DNA from 2 places in the Cobetia sp. 1AS1 genome. Region 1 is predicted to be linked to the other one. Evidence: riboswitches for the same ligand, from Rfam matches in the RefSeq annotation. Region 1 holds a riboswitch; the other holds the start of a gene.
What was found. A riboswitch is a leader RNA that binds a small molecule or an ion and turns the genes downstream of it on or off. The one in region 1 is predicted to bind thiamine pyrophosphate.

Region 1 (7,837 bases):
GTTGCAGTCAGGCAGCCAGCGAGATGTTTGCCTCGACGTGCCGGGAAATGACCAGCAACCCTCCGACTCTGCCTTCGCAGCGTTACCACAGTACGCGGCGTATGGCATGCAATGCCGCGGTCAGTTACCGGCCCAGTGTCGGCAACATCCAGTGGGCGGAAACCTCCGCTGCCGATGACTTGGCCGAGGCGGAATGCAACGCTGCCACGGCGGCACTGCTCGGCAGCAATGATCTCGATGCCATCCAGTATCAGCGGCGGGTCTGTGCAGGACGCTAGCGGCGAGCTCTGCCTTGGGCCACAATGACCTGCCACGCCGCCGGTGATTGCCGGCGGCATTTATTCGATCAGTGACAGGTGATAGACATGGCACAGGCCACAGCGCGTCATATTCTCGTTTCCAGCGAAGAACAGTGTGCAGCTCTCAAGACCGAAATCGAGAACGGCCGCGATTTCGCTGATGCCGCTCGCGAGCACTCCTCCTGCCCGTCCGGCCGCAGTGGCGGCGACCTGGGTGCCTTCGGCCCGGGCATGATGGTCAAGGAATTCGACGAAGTCGTGTTCAGCGCCCCGATCAACACCGTGCAGGGCCCGGTGAAGACCCAGTTCGGTTATCACTTGCTGGAAGTCACCAGCCGCACGTGAGCCTTCTGTCACGCTCATGAGATGTCATGAGCCCCTGGCAGGATGTGACGAAAACGCCCCGACCATCACTGGTCGGGGCGTTTTTTGTGTCGCTCGGAAAGTCAGCCTTCCTGTGTGTCAGGCGCTTGGCTAGACCTCCTGATAGAGCTGGCTGCCTTCACGCTTGAACTTGTCGGCCTGCTCCTGCATGCCGGCCATCACGCTGTCGGCATCGCCGGTCAGACCATGCTCATTGGCGTAATCGCGCACTTCCTGGGTGATCTTCATCGAGCAGAACTTCGGCCCGCACATGGAGCAGAAGTGGGCGACCTTGGCCGAGTCCTTGGGCAGCGTCTCGTCGTGGAAGCTGCGCGCGGTGTCCGGGTCCAGGCCCAGATTGAACTGGTCTTCCCAGCGGAACTCGAAGCGCGCCTTGGAGAGCGCATTGTCACGGCGTTGCGCGCCCGGGTGGCCCTTGGCCAGATCGGCGGCATGCGCGGCGATCTTGTAGGTGATGATGCCGGTCTTGACGTCGTCCTTGTTGGGCAGGCCCAGGTGCTCCTTGGGGGTCACGTAGCAGAGCATGGCGCAGCCGAACCAGCCGATCATCGCGGCGCCGATGCCGGAGGTGATGTGGTCGTAGCCCGGGGCGATGTCGGTGGTCAGCGGGCCGAGGGTGTAGAAGGGCGCCTCGTCACATTCGCTGAGCTGCTTGTCCATGTTCTCCTTGATCAGGTGCATCGGCACGTGACCCGGGCCCTCGATCATGACCTGGACATCGTGCTGCCAGGCGATCTTCGTCAGCTCGCCGAGCGTCTCGAGCTCACCGAACTGGGCGGCGTCATTGGCATCGGCCACCGAGCCCGGGCGCAGGCCATCGCCCAGTGACAGGCTGATGTCGTAGGCCTTGCAGATCTCGCAGATGTCCTCGAAGTGGCGATAGAGGAAGCTTTCCTCGTGATGCGCCAGACACCACTTGGCCATGATCGAGCCGCCGCGCGAGACGATGCCGGTCACGCGGCTGGCGGTCAGCGGCACATAGCGCAGCAGGACGCCGGCGTGGATGGTGAAGTAGTCGACGCCTTGCTCGGCCTGCTCGATCAGCGTGTCGCGGAAGATCTCCCAATCGAGGTTCTCGGCCACGCCATCGACCTTCTCCAGCGCCTGATAGATCGGCACCGTGCCGATGGGCACGGGAGAATTGCGCAGAATCCATTCACGGGTCTCGTGGATGTTGGCGCCGGTCGAGAGATCCATCACGGTGTCGGAACCCCAACGGATCGCCCAGGTCATCTTGTCGACCTCTTCCTCGATGGAGGAGGTGACCGCCGAGTTGCCCAGGTTGCCGTTGACCTTCACCAGGAAGTTGCGGCCGATGATCATCGGCTCGCTTTCCGGGTGATTGATGTTGGCGGGAATGATGGCGCGGCCGCGGGCGACTTCCTCACGCACGAATTCGGCGGTGATCTCGTCGGGCAGGTTGGCGCCGAAGCTGTGGCCCGGGTGCTGGTGGCCCAGAATGCTCTCGACGGCTTCGCTGCCCTGATATTCCTCACGCAGCGCGATACGACGCTGATTCTCGCGAATCGCGATGTATTCCATCTCGGGGGTGATGATGCCCTGACGCGCATAGTGCAGCTGGGTGACATTCTTGCCCGGCAGGGCGCGACGCGGGCGGTGGTCCAGCTCGAAGCGCAGGGACGACAGGCGCAGGTCGGCCTGGCGCACGCGGCCATATTCACTGCTCAGCTGATTGAGCTGTTCGGTATCACCGCGCTCCTCGATCCACTTCTCGCGCAGCGGCGCCAGGCCCCGGCGGATGTCGATCTCGACCGCCGGATCGGTGTAGGGGCCGGAGGTATCGTAGACGACGATCGGCGGGTTCTCTTCCAGGCCGCTGGAGGTCTGGGTCGGCGAGCAGCCGATCTCGCGCATGGGCACGCGGATGTCCGGGCGAGAGCCTTCGATATAGATCTTGCGCGAGCCGCTCAGCGGCGCGATGGCTGCGGCGTCGACCTGTGCTTCGCTGGCGAGGTGGCGGCTGCCATCCTTGCGACCGGCGCGCGCGCGCGCCTTGGGGGCAGCCTCAGGCTGCGAGGCGAGCGGTGACTCGGCGGCGTTGGTGGCTTGCGGGTCTTGTGTCGTCGGGGCAGTGCTCATGCAGGTCTCCTCAAAGGGCGACGTCACGGCTGACGTCATCATGGGAAGACCGTGCGCAGGGAGAGGATGGTCGTCGCCGACTCCTTGCCAGCAGGTGGCCCGGGAGCGAGGCGGCCGCGCGCAGCGGCTGGCCATCAGCTTGATTCCTACGCCGGTCCTAACCGGTTCAGGTTCCACGGGACCCCTTGCTGGCAAGCTCGCACGTCAGGGCGGCGAAGCATGCATGCAGGATCTCAGCCGGTTCCACCGGCACCCCGTCAAGCGTGTTCAGATTTCAATGCGAGAGGGTGTTGCCCGAAGCGTCAGGCTTGCCTCGGGGAGTATTCTCGCATCCAGGCTCTGTTGGCCTGTCAGTCGTGCCATCCATGGGGGATGGCGTCATCCCGAGCGGCTCATGGCGAGCGCCGGGACGTCAGTCCGTCATGCCTCAAGCGCGATCGAGGCCCATCTGCCAGAAGTCGATCTCGAGTCGCGTGGCGTCCCGGAAGACATCGACCAGTTCACCCAGTCGACGCTCCGAGACCTCCGAGAGACGCGCATCCAGCCATTCACGTTCGGCTTCGACGGCTTCCTTGAAGTCATCGCTGGAGTACATCGCGATCCAGTCCGCGTATGGATTGTTCTCGATCTCGGTGGTGTCCTGATCGAGCAGCCACTCGGCGATCTCGCCGTAGCCGATCAGGCAGGGCGCGAGCGCCACGTGCAGATCGAGCAGGTCGCCGCGCTGGCCGCAATCGAGCACGTAACGGGTATAGGCCAGGGTGGCGCGGGATTCCGGCAGCTCGCTCAGGTCATCCTCGCTGATGCCCCACTCGCTGCAGTAGCCGATATGCAGATCGAGCTCGGTATTGAGGATGGTGTCGAGACTGGCCGTGGCCTGACGCAGCTCCGCGAGGGTGCGGCTCTTGTAGGCGGCCAGCGCCCAGGCGCGCGCGAAGTGGATCAGGAACAGGTAGTCCTGCTGCAGGTAATGGCGGAAGGACTCCTCCGGCAGACGACCTTCGCCCAGCTGGCGAACGAAGTCGTGCTCGAGATAGTCACGCCATTCCTCGGCGCAGGCACTGGTCAGGTCGTTGAAACTAGGCATGACGCATCCCTCGGTGAGCGTGCTGACGACCCGTGATGGGGCGACAGGTCTCTGGCGCAAGCGTGGCCAGTACCGGAACAGGAGCAGGGGAAAAGCGGGGGAGGTGCCGACAGTCACCGTGAGAAAGTGGTGACGATATCGAGTGGCATCGCTTCGCGCTTGATCCCTACGCCGGTACTAGCCGGATCAGGTTCGGCGGGATCGTCATTCACGCAAGAACATCGCCTGCGCATGACATCTCAGCCGGTCTTACCGGCACCCCGTCAAGCTGTGACATATGAGTCACGATGCAGCGAGTGTAACAGCCCTGAGGCGCAGAAGAAGGGCAGTGTGAGCAAAAATGCATACGACTTTGGGAGGCATGCCGAACCTGTGAAGAGTCTCAAGCGGGCTTGTTTATGGAAAGCCTCAAGCGGCAAGGTCGGCCATGAGTGCCGGCAGGTGGCGCGACAGTCGCGCAAGGTCACGCGGCTCATCGACATCCCAGCTGGTCGGCAGGCAAGCGGCCGTTTTCCCGGCCCGGGCCAGCAGCTCCAGAGTGTCCCGGCAGACATGGGCATGACTCCAGCGGGGTAGCAGGAAGGCTTGCGGGCAGGGCGCCTTGAGGCCGATCAAGCCATAGCCGCCATCGTCGGTGGGCTGAAGCACCGCGTCGTGAGTGCGCAGTCTATGGGCTGCCTCGCGCAGCCGCTGGCTGTCCAGCGCCGGCAGATCGGAGCCCATCAGCAATACCGGCCCCTCGGGCAGATGTCGGGCCATGGCCCGGGACATTCGCTCACCGAGCTCCCCCTGCGGCTGTGCCTCGAAGGTGAGGTCGGCAGAGGCATCGACAACGCTTCGCAGCCGGGCTTCCAGCGCTGCCCGCAGAGCCGCCTGTTCAGGTGTCTGACCCGACGGCTCGGCAGAGGGCGTCAGCATCACCACGACCTTGCCGAGGCGCGCGGCGCAGGCGTGGTCAACGATATGGCTCAGCATCCGCGCGTAGAGTCGAGCTGCGCCCTCGGGGCCGAGTGCGGGGATCAGGCGTGTCTTGCAGTGGCCGGCGATGGGCAGGCGACCGAAGATGATGAGAGTCGGGCGCACCTCTGACGCGGCATCAGCTGTGGGCAAGGTAGGCAACGCCGTATCACGCATGGGGCATGCCGCGCTGCTCACAGGCCTGCGCCGCGGCGCGATAGCCGTAAAGGCGTGCCAGGCGTGCAGGGGAGACGCCACACCAGGCCGCCAGCCGCAGTCCCCACATCTTGACGATGGTGCGCCAGACGCCGTGGGTCTCCCAGCGTCGACCGCTGGTCGTGACACGCGCCGTCAGGTTCATTGGCGGGGTCAGATGCTTGAGCTGGGCACTCAGCCAGATATCTTCCATCAGTGGCATGTCGGCAAAGCCGCCGATGGCCTCGAAGGTCGAGCGCTGCACGAACTGGGTCTGGTCGCCCGTGCTGATGCTGGTCAGCCGCGAGCGCAGATTCATCATGGCAGCGATCATCGGTAACCACGGCGACTCGCCCTTGATGCTGACATCGAAGCGGCCCCAGTCGCTGCGGCGATGCGTCGTGACGGCCTCCTTGAGCAATGCCAGCGCATTGTCGGGCAAGTCGGTATCGGCATGCAGAAACAGCAGCCATTCTCCGCGTGCACGTGCGGCTCCGGCATTCATCTGGCGTGCCCGGCCCGGCTCACTGTTCAGCACGACATCACACAGCGGTCGGGCCAGTGAGGGGGTGCCATCCGTAGAGCCACCATCCACCACGATCACTTCACAGTCACCCCCCGCGCGCAGGCGACTCAGGGCAATCAGGGTTTGCACGATGTCGGCTGCCTCGTCATGCACCGGCATCACGATGCTCAGCCAGGGAGCGCGCGTCAGGTGCATGCATGTGCTCGACAGGGAGTCCCGGTTGGCGGGCGTCCGTGATGCTGGGGGTGGCTGCTGGTTCATGGCGGCAGGCTCCGACGATGGCGTATTCGTTGGATCATACGCAGGAGTTCGTAGGCTGGATGCACGAGCGAGAGACGCTCTCTCAACGCGTCATCGCTCATTAAACGCTTGGCGTCGACCCAGTGTCGCTCCATGGCCACACAATGCCTAGCTGGCCATTGGGTGCATGCGAGGGCACAGGACTACATTTCTGTAATTCGCAGGCGGGGCATGCCAGGCAGGTTTTCAGAATCTGTAGCAGGCAAGCGCTGCATTCATCGGCCCTATTTATAGGCCCTCTCCATAGGCCCTCTGCCAGACAGCTCCCGGAAAGAGAGCCTGAAGAGAGGGCTTGGAGAAGAGGGCTTGGAGAGAGGACTTGGAGAGAGCGCGTGAATAAGGGCCAGGGCCTCGCTTCTCAAAAGCCCGTTCTGCTGAAGGTGAGGTCATCAATCGAAGGTGAGGCGATAGAGGCCAGCCGCGCCGCTATCCGAGGTGAAGTACAGGCTGCCATCAGGGCCGAACAGGACATCGAGCGGGCGAATCCAGCGCTGACCGCTGCTGCTGTCCTGCAGACCGGTCAGTACCGGCACCAGGCGTGCTTCAGTGTCTGGCGTCGCCAGCTTGAGGCCCAGCAAGCGAGGCTCACGGCGGCTGGCCGGGTCACCCGCCGCGTTGCCGGAGGGCGCCGTGCCCCAGCTGCCGTGGACTGCCACCACGACATCCATGTCTGCCGCCAATGGATGCTCTGGCGGTACCACCGCGATTCCCATCGGCGCACTGCGAGCGGGGATCTCGGCCAGCGGCGGCGCAATCTCGTCACGCTCACGCGGTGAATCGCTCGTGATGCAATCATCCGCCTGCCAGCGGCCATCGACCCACTGATACCAGGGCATGCCATGGAAGCTGCCTTCGCGGGCAGCAACCACCAGCTCGCGAGGATGTTCATAGCCCCAGTGGTCGGGGCCGTTGTTGGTGGCCAGCAGACGCGGCTCATCTTCCCTACCTGGCTGCCAGGCGAGGCCTACCGGGTTGCGCAGCCCGCTGGCCCAGGGCTGCCAGTGCGGGGCATCGCCGGATTCCTCAAGGCGCAGCACGCCGCCGCGGCGTTCACTGAAGGAGTAGCCCTGCTCGCTGCCTGAAAGGTATTGATTCGAGCAATTGCCCTGGATGCCCAGCGCCAGATAGAGGCCACCATCCGGCCCGAGACTCAAGGTGCGCGAGTTGTGGCCACCGCCGCCGGGCAGGGCGATCAGCTCACGAAAGTCATCGCGGGTGAGAGACTCGCCGGGTGAATAGTCGGCGACCAGCAAGGCGGCGGTGGTCGCGACATAGAGCTTGTCGCCGCGCACCACCAGCGAGTGAGGGTAGCCCGACAGTTCGGCCAGCGTCTTCACGGCAGAGAGGTTGCCGTCCGGCGTCAGCTGAGCGCGATAGACACGCTCGGCCCGCGAGCCGATCAGCAGTTCGCCAGCATCAGTGAGGTGCAGCATGCGTGGACTGTCGAGCGAGGCCAGCCGCTCGAGCGTGGCGCCCTCAGGCAGCTTGAGCGCAGGGGCATCGCTGGGCACTTGCTGAGCGCTCACCAGCGACAGTGAGGAAGCGGCATCTGTCTCTGCCTGGGCTGGCAGAGACAATGCGAGACAGGCCGCCGCGGCACTTGCGGCCAGGCGTGTTGCCGCACTTGTTGCCAACCTTGTCGCCAAGCCTGTCACCAGACTTGCCGGCAGGCGTGTCGATACCGCCCGGGACAGGGAGGGGCGCCGGGGCGATGCGCCACTTGTGAGGTGAGCGGTGTGAGCGACGTGAGTCTCGATCGGCATCCTTGCCTCCTGTCATTGAGCCATGCGCATTCAGTCTGGGAGCTGATGGCCTGATCCGCCAGTGCTGCCCTCAGCCGCGCTTGCTGGCCTTGCGGCGATGCTTGAAGTAGCGGCGCCAGCCCTTGAGCGAGAAGAAGGAATAGGTGCGCGCATAGAAGCGGGCTTCCTGCCAGCCCGGTTGTTGCTCCATTTCCTGCGGGCTCTTGCGCCAGCGCTTGTATTCCCA
Region 2 (7,837 bases), on a different contig from region 1:
GTGGAGTAGGCACAAGACGGCGAGAGCGAGCCGGTCCTGAACCCAAAACGCCCTGTCGGAATCTCCGGCAGGGCGTTTTGCATGGGGCGCGCAAGCGCTCAGCGTTTCAAGAGCTCTGGGCGCTCAACGTCTCAGGGCGCGTTGACGTCGACGGCCAGGTGGCTCAGCGACTGGCGCTTCTTGATCATGCCGCGCTCGAACAGGAAGTCCTCGAAGTCACGGTAGCGGCCGGCATCCAGCGCGGCAGGACGCAGCGCGAAGCGCGGCAGGGTGGCGTACCAGGCTTCCTTGTTGAGCTCGGTAGCCAGTGCCGGATCGGAGTCGCGGAACATCTCCCAGCCCTGGTCCGGGTGATTGATGATCCAGGCGGTGGCTTCGCCGACGGCGGCGAGGAAGCCGGCGTACTGGGCCTGCTTGCGCTCGTAGCTGTCGCTGTTGGCGACGAAGATCAGCTCGTCATAGGTCGGCACGCCTTCTTCCTCGATGTAGAAGGCGCGGCCCTTGACGCCTTCCTGGGCCATCTGGGCCAGCTCGAAGTTGCGGAAGGCGCCGGTGACGGCATCGACCTTGCGCGTCAGCAGGGAAGGCGTCAGCGAGAAGTTGACGTTGGTCAGTGTGATGTCATCCAGCGTCAGGCCGCTGTGCTGCAGCATGGTGGAGAGCAGCACTTCCTCGACACCGCCCACCGAGTAGCCGACCCGCTTGCCCTTGAGGTCGGCGATCGACTGGATGTCGCTGTCGGCGCGCACCACCACCACATTCAGCGGTGTGGCGACCAAGGTGCCGATACGCACCAGCGGCAGGCCCTGATCGATCTGCAGGTGCAGCTGCGGCTGATAGCTGATGGCGATGTCGACGCGCTCGGCGGCGGCCAGCTTGGGCGGCACGCTCGGATCGGCGGGGGCGATCAGCTCGACATCAAGGCCGTGCTTCTTGAACAGGCCCAGCTCCTGCGCCAGCACCAGCGGGGCGTGGCCGGGGTTGGTGTACCAGTCGAGCATGACCTTGAACTGCGTCAATGGCTGCTCGGCGGTGGCAGCATCCTTGGTAGCGTCATTGTCGGCGCCCTTCGAGTCAGCATCAGCGCTCTGTTCGTCGCTGGCGGCTGGCGGGGCATCCGCGGACGGTTCAGTACCGTTCTTCGCCTGTTCGGCGGCGCCGGCGGTCGCTTCCACGGCTTCCTGGCTTGCCACCGGCGCGGAGGCGGCCGAGTCGCCGTTCACTCCGACCTCGGCCTGCTGAGCGACGATTTCCGGCGCTGACTGGGTGCTGGTGGCGGGTTCTGCCTCGGCAGCGTGGGCCGACATGGCGGTGGCTGGCAGGCTGCTCAGGCACAGCGTGGTCAGCAGGGTGGCGAAGGCGGTGGACAGCAGCGAGGCACGCGGTGAACGTGTCGGCTGCGCTTTGCGCCGTGGCGCCGATGACGAAAGAGACATGGCGGAGTTCCTTGTGATCACAGGGTAGTGGTGCTGCCGTTCGTGGGCGGCAGTCGTCAGGCTCATGCAATTTGTGTCGAGCGTCGTTGCGTCTTTCGGTAACGCGGTCATGCGGTCATGCGGTCATGCAGTGTCTGCCCGAAGGCCAGTCGTCTTGACCCGGGTGTATCAGCTCAGGCGTGTCAGCCCAGGCGTGTCAGCCGGTCGCGGTGCCAGGGCATCAGGGCGCGCAGCAGCGCATCCAGCGAGAAATAGAGCAGCAGGGAGAAGGCGACCAGCACCAGCAGGGCGGCGAACATCAGGTCGATCTCCATGCGCGCGTTGGCGTTGAGCATCAGATAGCCCAGCCCCTGACTGGCACCGGCCCATTCCCCGATGACGGCGCCGATGGGGGCGGCGGTCGCAGCCATGCGAATGCCGGAGGCCAGTGCCGGCAGCGCGGCGGGCAGCTGGATGTGGATCAGTCGGCGCCATGGGCTGGCGCCCAGGGTATGGGCAAGATCCAGCCAGCCCTGCTGGGTCTGGCGCAGGCCGTCGTAGCCGGTGGAGGCGACCGGGAAATAGATGATCAGCGTCGCCATCACCACCTTGGACAGCATGTCATAGCCGAGCCACAGCACCAGCAGCGGCGCGATCGCGAACAGCGGTATCACCTGACTGATCAGCAGCATCGGCAGCAGCGTGCGGCGCAGGCGGGGAATGAAGGCCAGCGCCAGCGCGGTGGCAAGGCCGAGCAGAATGCCCAGCACCAGCCCGGCCAGTATCTCGCTGATGGTGACGCCAGCGTGATGGGCCAGCAGTGGCGCCTTCTGGATCAGCACCTCGAGCACGGCCTGCGGCGTGGGCAGAATGTAGGGCGGTACGGCGGTGACGGCAATGATCAGCTGCCAAAGCCCCAGCAGGAGCAGCGCGCTGATGACGAGGTGACGCATGGCGTGCAGACGTTTCATGCGGCCTCCTCGCTATCACGCAGGCGGGCGATCAGTTGCGCCTGCGCCGGTGGCAGGGCCGGGTCATCCAGCGGCACCGGGCGTGCGGCGCCAAGCCCCGGCAGGCGTTCCAGCTCGGCGCCGTGGCCCGGGAGGCTCGAGGGGCGCAGCACCAGCAGTTGATCGGCAAGGCGCAATGCCTCCAGCGGGTCATGGGTCACCATCAGGACGGTGCGGCCCCTGAGCAGGCGGCTGGCCAGATCATGCAGCTCCAGACGGGTGATGGCATCCACCGCCGAGAACGGCTCATCCATCATCACGACCGGTGCCTGCTGGTAAAGCGTGCGGGCGAGGGCGACGCGCTGGCGCTGACCGCCGGAGAGGGCGTCCGGCCAGGCCTGCTCACGGCCCTCAAGCCCGACCGCGGCCAGCAGCTCATGGGCAAGCTTGCGATTGCGCGGCCGCCGGCGCAGGTCATCGCCCAGCCACAGGTTGTCGATGACGCGCCGCCACGGCAGCAGCAGGTCCTGCTGCGCCATCCAGGCGACGCGGTCGGTCAGCGGCTGACCGTCATCGGTGGCGAGGTCGAGCTGGTGGAGGTCTGACATCTCAAGGCCGGCCAGCAGGCGCAGCAGCGAACTCTTGCCGCAGCCGGAGCGCCCAAGCAGTGCCGTCCAGCTACCGGCTTCCAGACGCGCGGAAATATCGCGGAACAGCGTGTGGCCGGCGTAATCGATTCGTGCGTTGTTGAGGGTGAGTCCCAGCGACACAGGCAATTCCGTGGTCAGGCGGCGTGCCGGCAGGAGGAAGCAGGTGACGCGCCGTGCAGGGCACGCGTCGGGGATTCCCTCCGCCGGTATCAACCGGATCAGGTTCCAGGGGTTGTCGCGCGACGTATCGCTGCGGCTCTCAGCCCATCCTCGGGCACCCCCATCCAGGCCGACAGTGTAACGTCACTGTCTTGCCGGTGTCTTGTCCGACGCGGGTCAGGTGGGCAGGGCAGAGGTGGCGTGCGAAACGGACTATGCCGATGTGCCACGCCTTGGGTATGCTGAGCATTACTGTAACAAGACGTGTAGCCCAAGGAGATCATCATGCCCGACACACCGGATCTCTCGACCTGTTCCAGTTATCCCGTTCCCCCACGGCGGCCGAGCACGGCTGAGGCCGTGGGCGAGCCGCGTCCCGTGCCCAGGGGCTGGCCCGAGGAGTCACTGACCCGCCGGCTCTCGACCTATCTGGGTCAACCCCTTGAACCGCTGGCGCTCGCCTGGCCGGATAGCGCCAACTGGCTATGGCGCCAGCGTGGCGGCACGCCCGGCCTCATCAAGCTGGCGCGCACCGGCCCAGACCATGACCCCTTCTGGCGCGCCATGCGCGGGGTCTTCGGCGCCGATCGCTGGGCGACCCCGGAGGGCCTGACGCGACTGGCGGGCGCCTTGCCCGCGCGCCTGCCGATTCCGCCGCTGCCCCTGACCTTTCTGGGGCGTCTCGATGGCGCGCCCATCTGGCACCTGCCGTGGTCCAGCGGGCAGCCGAGTGATCTCAGCATCACCTTCTGTGAGCTGCTGGGCGACCAGCTCGGTCGCCTGCATCAGGATACGGTGTCGGGCTTCGGTCAGCCGCTGGCGCAGCCGATGCCGCTATTGCACTGGAATACCCGTGTCACGCGCTTTCTCGCCCATCACCCGCGTTGCGCGGAACTCGGCACGCTGCTCAAGCGCACCTTCCCGGCACCGACTCGCGCGGTGTGGTGTCTGCCGGACATGCGCGCCGATCAATACCTGTGCGCCGCCACCGGCTGGGTATGGAGCGATTGGGAGGCGCTGGTGTGGGCACCGATCGAGTTCGACTGGGCGCTGGTGGAGTTGCTGCTGGAAACGCCGGAGCAGCGTCAGGCCTTCATGAAGGGCTATTCGCGCCATGGGCGCATGATCGATCTCGATGGCCAGCGTGAGCTGTGTCGTGCGCTGTTGTGGGCGATGGAGGCCTTCGGTCCGCGGTCCTATGCTGAGCTTGCGGCAGCCCCGGCCTGGGTCTCGCCGCGCAGCCTGGCGTGAAATCCGCGTGCTGCACACTGCAAGTACATGAAAGGTGTGAAATTTCTCTGCAGCCCCATCGCTGACATGGAATACTGTGGGTGAGTCGTCGTGGACGTCACTCGAGATCTGATGTAGGGCTTGGCGGGGGAGCACTCGTGGTAGAGAACCTGAATTATTATTTCTTGCTGGCAGGCACGCTGATCGCCTTGAGCGTGTTGGCCAGCCGCGTCTCGGCGCGTCTTGGCATGCCGCTGCTACTGCTGTTCCTCGGCCTTGGCATGCTGGCGGGTGAAGATGGCGTGCTGGGCATCCAGTTCGACGACGCCTCATCCGCTTACATGATCGGTAACCTGGCGCTGGCGCTCATTTTGCTCGATGGCGGCCTGCGCACACGGCTGTCCACGTTTCGTGCCGGCCTGAAACCGGCGCTGGTGCTGGCCACCGTCGGGGTCTTCATGACCAGCGGCCTGGTGGGCCTTCTGGCCATGTGGCTGTTTGACCTCACCCTGATCGAAGGCCTGCTGGTCGGGGCCATCGTCGGCTCCACCGATGCCGCGGCGGTCTTCTCGCTGCTGGGCGGCCAGGGTGTCCACCTCAATGAGCGTGTCGGTGCGACGCTGGAAATCGAGTCCGGCACCAACGACCCGATGGCGATCTTCCTGACCATCACGCTGGCCGAGATCCTGACCGGTCAGCTCTCCGGTGTCGCGTCGGGCATCATGAGCTTCCTGCTGCAGTTCGGTGTCGGCGCCGCCATGGGCATCGCCGGCGGCTGGCTGATCGCCCGCCTGATGCGCTATCTGGACCTCGCGCCCGGCCTCTATTCGCTGCTGGCGCTGGCGCTGGGCTTGAGCCTGTTCGCCACCACCAACGAGATGGGCGGCAGCGGTTTCCTCGCCATCTATCTGTGCGGCCTGATGATCGGCAATCACCCCGGCCGGCATCTGGAGCACATCCTGCCGGTGCATGATGGTCTGGCGCATCTCTCGCAGATCGTGCTGTTCCTGATGCTGGGCCTTTTGGTCTCGCCCTCGACCATGCTGCAGTTCGCGCTGCCGGCCGCCATCCTCAGCGTGGCGTTGATTCTGGTGGTGCGCCCGCTGGCGGTCATCCTGTGTCTCAAGCCGTTCTTCCGCTTCCGCTGGCGTGAGTTGTGGTTCATCAGCTGGGTCGGATTGCGAGGGGCGGTGCCGATCGTGCTGGCGATCTTCCCGGTGATCACCGGGGTCGAGAATGCCGGTCTCTACTTCAATGTCGCCTTCTTCGTGGTCATCATCTCGCTGCTGGTGCAGGGCTCGTCGCTGGCGCCGATGGCGCGCAAGCTGAGGGTGGTGGTGCCACCGGGCGCACAGCCCAGTCGCCGCAACCTGCTCGGCATCATGCCGGTCAATGACTATGAGATGCTGGTCTATCGCGTCGACAACACGGCGCTGGAAGGCGTGGCGCTGCGCATGTTGCGCTTCCCGTCGGGGGCCAAGGTAGGGGCGCTGTTCCGCAACAAGGTGTTGATCCACCCCAAGGGCAGCACCTGCCTGCATCAGCAGGATGTGCTGTGCGTGGTGGGGCGCTCGTGTGATGTGCCGAGCCTCAATCGCATGTTCAACGGCGAGAGTCTGCAGCACGAGCAACGCGCCTTCTTCGGGACCTTCACGCTGGAAGGCGATGCCAACATGCAGGATATCGCCGATGTCTACGGCTTGACGCTCTCCCAGGGCGAGCACCACCTGACCATCGCCGAGTTCATCACCCGTCGAGTCGGCGGGGTGCCGGTGGTCGGCGACGATGTCGACTGGCATGGCATCCACTGGGTGGTGAACGAGGTGGAAGGCAATCGCATCACCAAGGTCGGCCTGCGACTGCACTGAGCCTGTGTCTGGGTCTGCGCCTGCGCTTCACACACTACGACGCCCCCATTGCACTGCGTGTAATGGGGGCGTCGTGTTTGGACTCATCAATATCGTATTCTGTTGATGTCAGGCCAATTTGTCCGTGACAGCGCCTGGCCACCGATTGTGGCCAGCGACAAGGAGGTGACTACATGGCCAGCCCACATCCTCATCTCGCGGGCTTTCTGCGACGATTCGAGCAATTCCCGCCCGGACTCACGGCGGATGAGAAGACCTTTCATGCCACCTTCAACGTGGTCTACGTGCTGGCGGTCAGTTGCCATCTGCTCTACGCCATCCTGCTGTTGTGGCTGGGCGAGATGGGCATTCTGGCGCTGAATCTGGCGATGCTGATCGTCGATCTGGTCTGTCTGCAGCTGCACCGAGCTCGCCGTGAAGCCCTGGCGGCAACGCTGATGGCGCTGGGCACCTGCGCGCAGATCAGCTTCTCGTTGCGCTATTTCGGCTCGGAGGCCGCGTTCGACTACTTCTACTTCGGCGCCTTGCTGTGCATCTACTCGATCCGCATGTCGTTCATGCGGCGCGTTCTTCTGTGCGCCGCCTGCCTGAGCATGCCGCTGCTGGCCTACATCATCCTGATGCTGGAAGGGCCGACCAATCCGCTGCCCGCCGGCTGGATGCTGGCATTTCGCATCATCAATCTGGGTGTCTTGACCATCTTCTTCACGCTGGTGCTGGTGCAGATGGGCTGGTCGGTGGAGCGCCTGCAGCAGCGTTTCGAGACGGGGGGGCGCTTCGATGCGCTGACCGGCGCCCTGAGTCGCGCCGAGCTGGTCGACAGCGGGCGTGGCATGTTGATCAACAACGGGGCGCTGAGCGTGATGATGGTGGATGTCGACCATCTGGCGCTGATCAACGAGACCTGGGGTCGCCAGGCCGGTGATCAGGTGCTCAAGGAGCTGGTGCGGCGCATGCGCAGCATCCTGCGCGGGGAGGACCTGGTCGGGCGCTATGGCGGCGAGGAGTTCGTGCTGTTGTGCCCGGGGCTGCATGGCGAGCGCGTCGATCAGGTGGCAGAGCGTCTGTGCAAGGGCGCCTCGGCGTTGCCGTTCGTCATCAATGACGGCCTCAACAGTCTGGATGTCAATCTGTCGATCGGTGTCGCCCAGCGCCAGTCCGGCGACAAGGACCTGGAAGGCCTGATCGCCAAGGCCGACGTCAATCTGTTCCGCGCCAAGCAGGACGGCGGCAATGGCTTCGTCAGTGACACTCAGCTGGGTCCCGTGGGTGGGCCGGGCATCGCCGCCATCAATTGAGCGCTACACTACGCATAGAGCTTTGCGCATGGAGATTTGCGAACAAAGCTTGGTGTACAACCCAGCACGCCCCCGGAGAATGACGTTCATGTCTCCGGGGGCGTGCTTGTGTCAGGGCGTCATCAGGCTTGCCCTGAGAAGAGTCAGCGGCGGTTGGACTGGCGACGACGGCTCTTGCTTGCGGACTTGGGGGCGTAGTCGCTGTTCGAGGCCGGCACCGCGAGCTTGGGCGCAAAGCCTTCCACGACTTCGCGCGTCACGAAATAG

Region 2: linked by a shared signal. The riboswitch ahead of QD280_RS01985 (ABC transporter ATP-binding protein) and the one ahead of thiC (phosphomethylpyrimidine synthase ThiC) in region 1 are both predicted to bind thiamine pyrophosphate.

Annotation. Positions count from the first base shown of each region.
Region 1 is NZ_JARWKU010000010.1:119,535-127,371, forward strand. Features, by position in the region: gene QD280_RS15005 (hypothetical protein) at 1-278, shown strand, start outside; gene QD280_RS15010 (peptidylprolyl isomerase) at 366-644, shown strand; gene thiC (phosphomethylpyrimidine synthase ThiC) at 774-2,783, opposite strand; TPP riboswitch at 2,910-3,050, opposite strand; gene tenA (thiaminase II) at 3,211-3,870, opposite strand; TPP riboswitch at 4,017-4,143, opposite strand; gene QD280_RS15025 (TIGR04282 family arsenosugar biosynthesis glycosyltransferase) at 4,279-4,980, opposite strand; gene QD280_RS15030 (TIGR04283 family arsenosugar biosynthesis glycosyltransferase) at 4,997-5,743, opposite strand; gene QD280_RS15035 (PQQ-dependent sugar dehydrogenase) at 6,238-7,611, opposite strand; gene QD280_RS15040 (lysophospholipid acyltransferase family protein) at 7,682-7,837, opposite strand, start outside.
Region 2 is NZ_JARWKU010000001.1:452,949-460,785, forward strand. Features, by position in the region: gene QD280_RS01975 (ABC transporter substrate-binding protein) at 132-1,436, opposite strand; gene QD280_RS01980 (ABC transporter permease) at 1,619-2,386, opposite strand; gene QD280_RS01985 (ABC transporter ATP-binding protein) at 2,383-3,135, opposite strand; TPP riboswitch at 3,194-3,307, opposite strand; gene QD280_RS01990 (hypothetical protein) at 3,460-4,425, shown strand; gene QD280_RS01995 (potassium/proton antiporter) at 4,563-6,272, shown strand; gene QD280_RS02000 (GGDEF domain-containing protein) at 6,446-7,570, shown strand; gene QD280_RS02005 (DEAD/DEAH box helicase) at 7,714-7,837, opposite strand, start outside.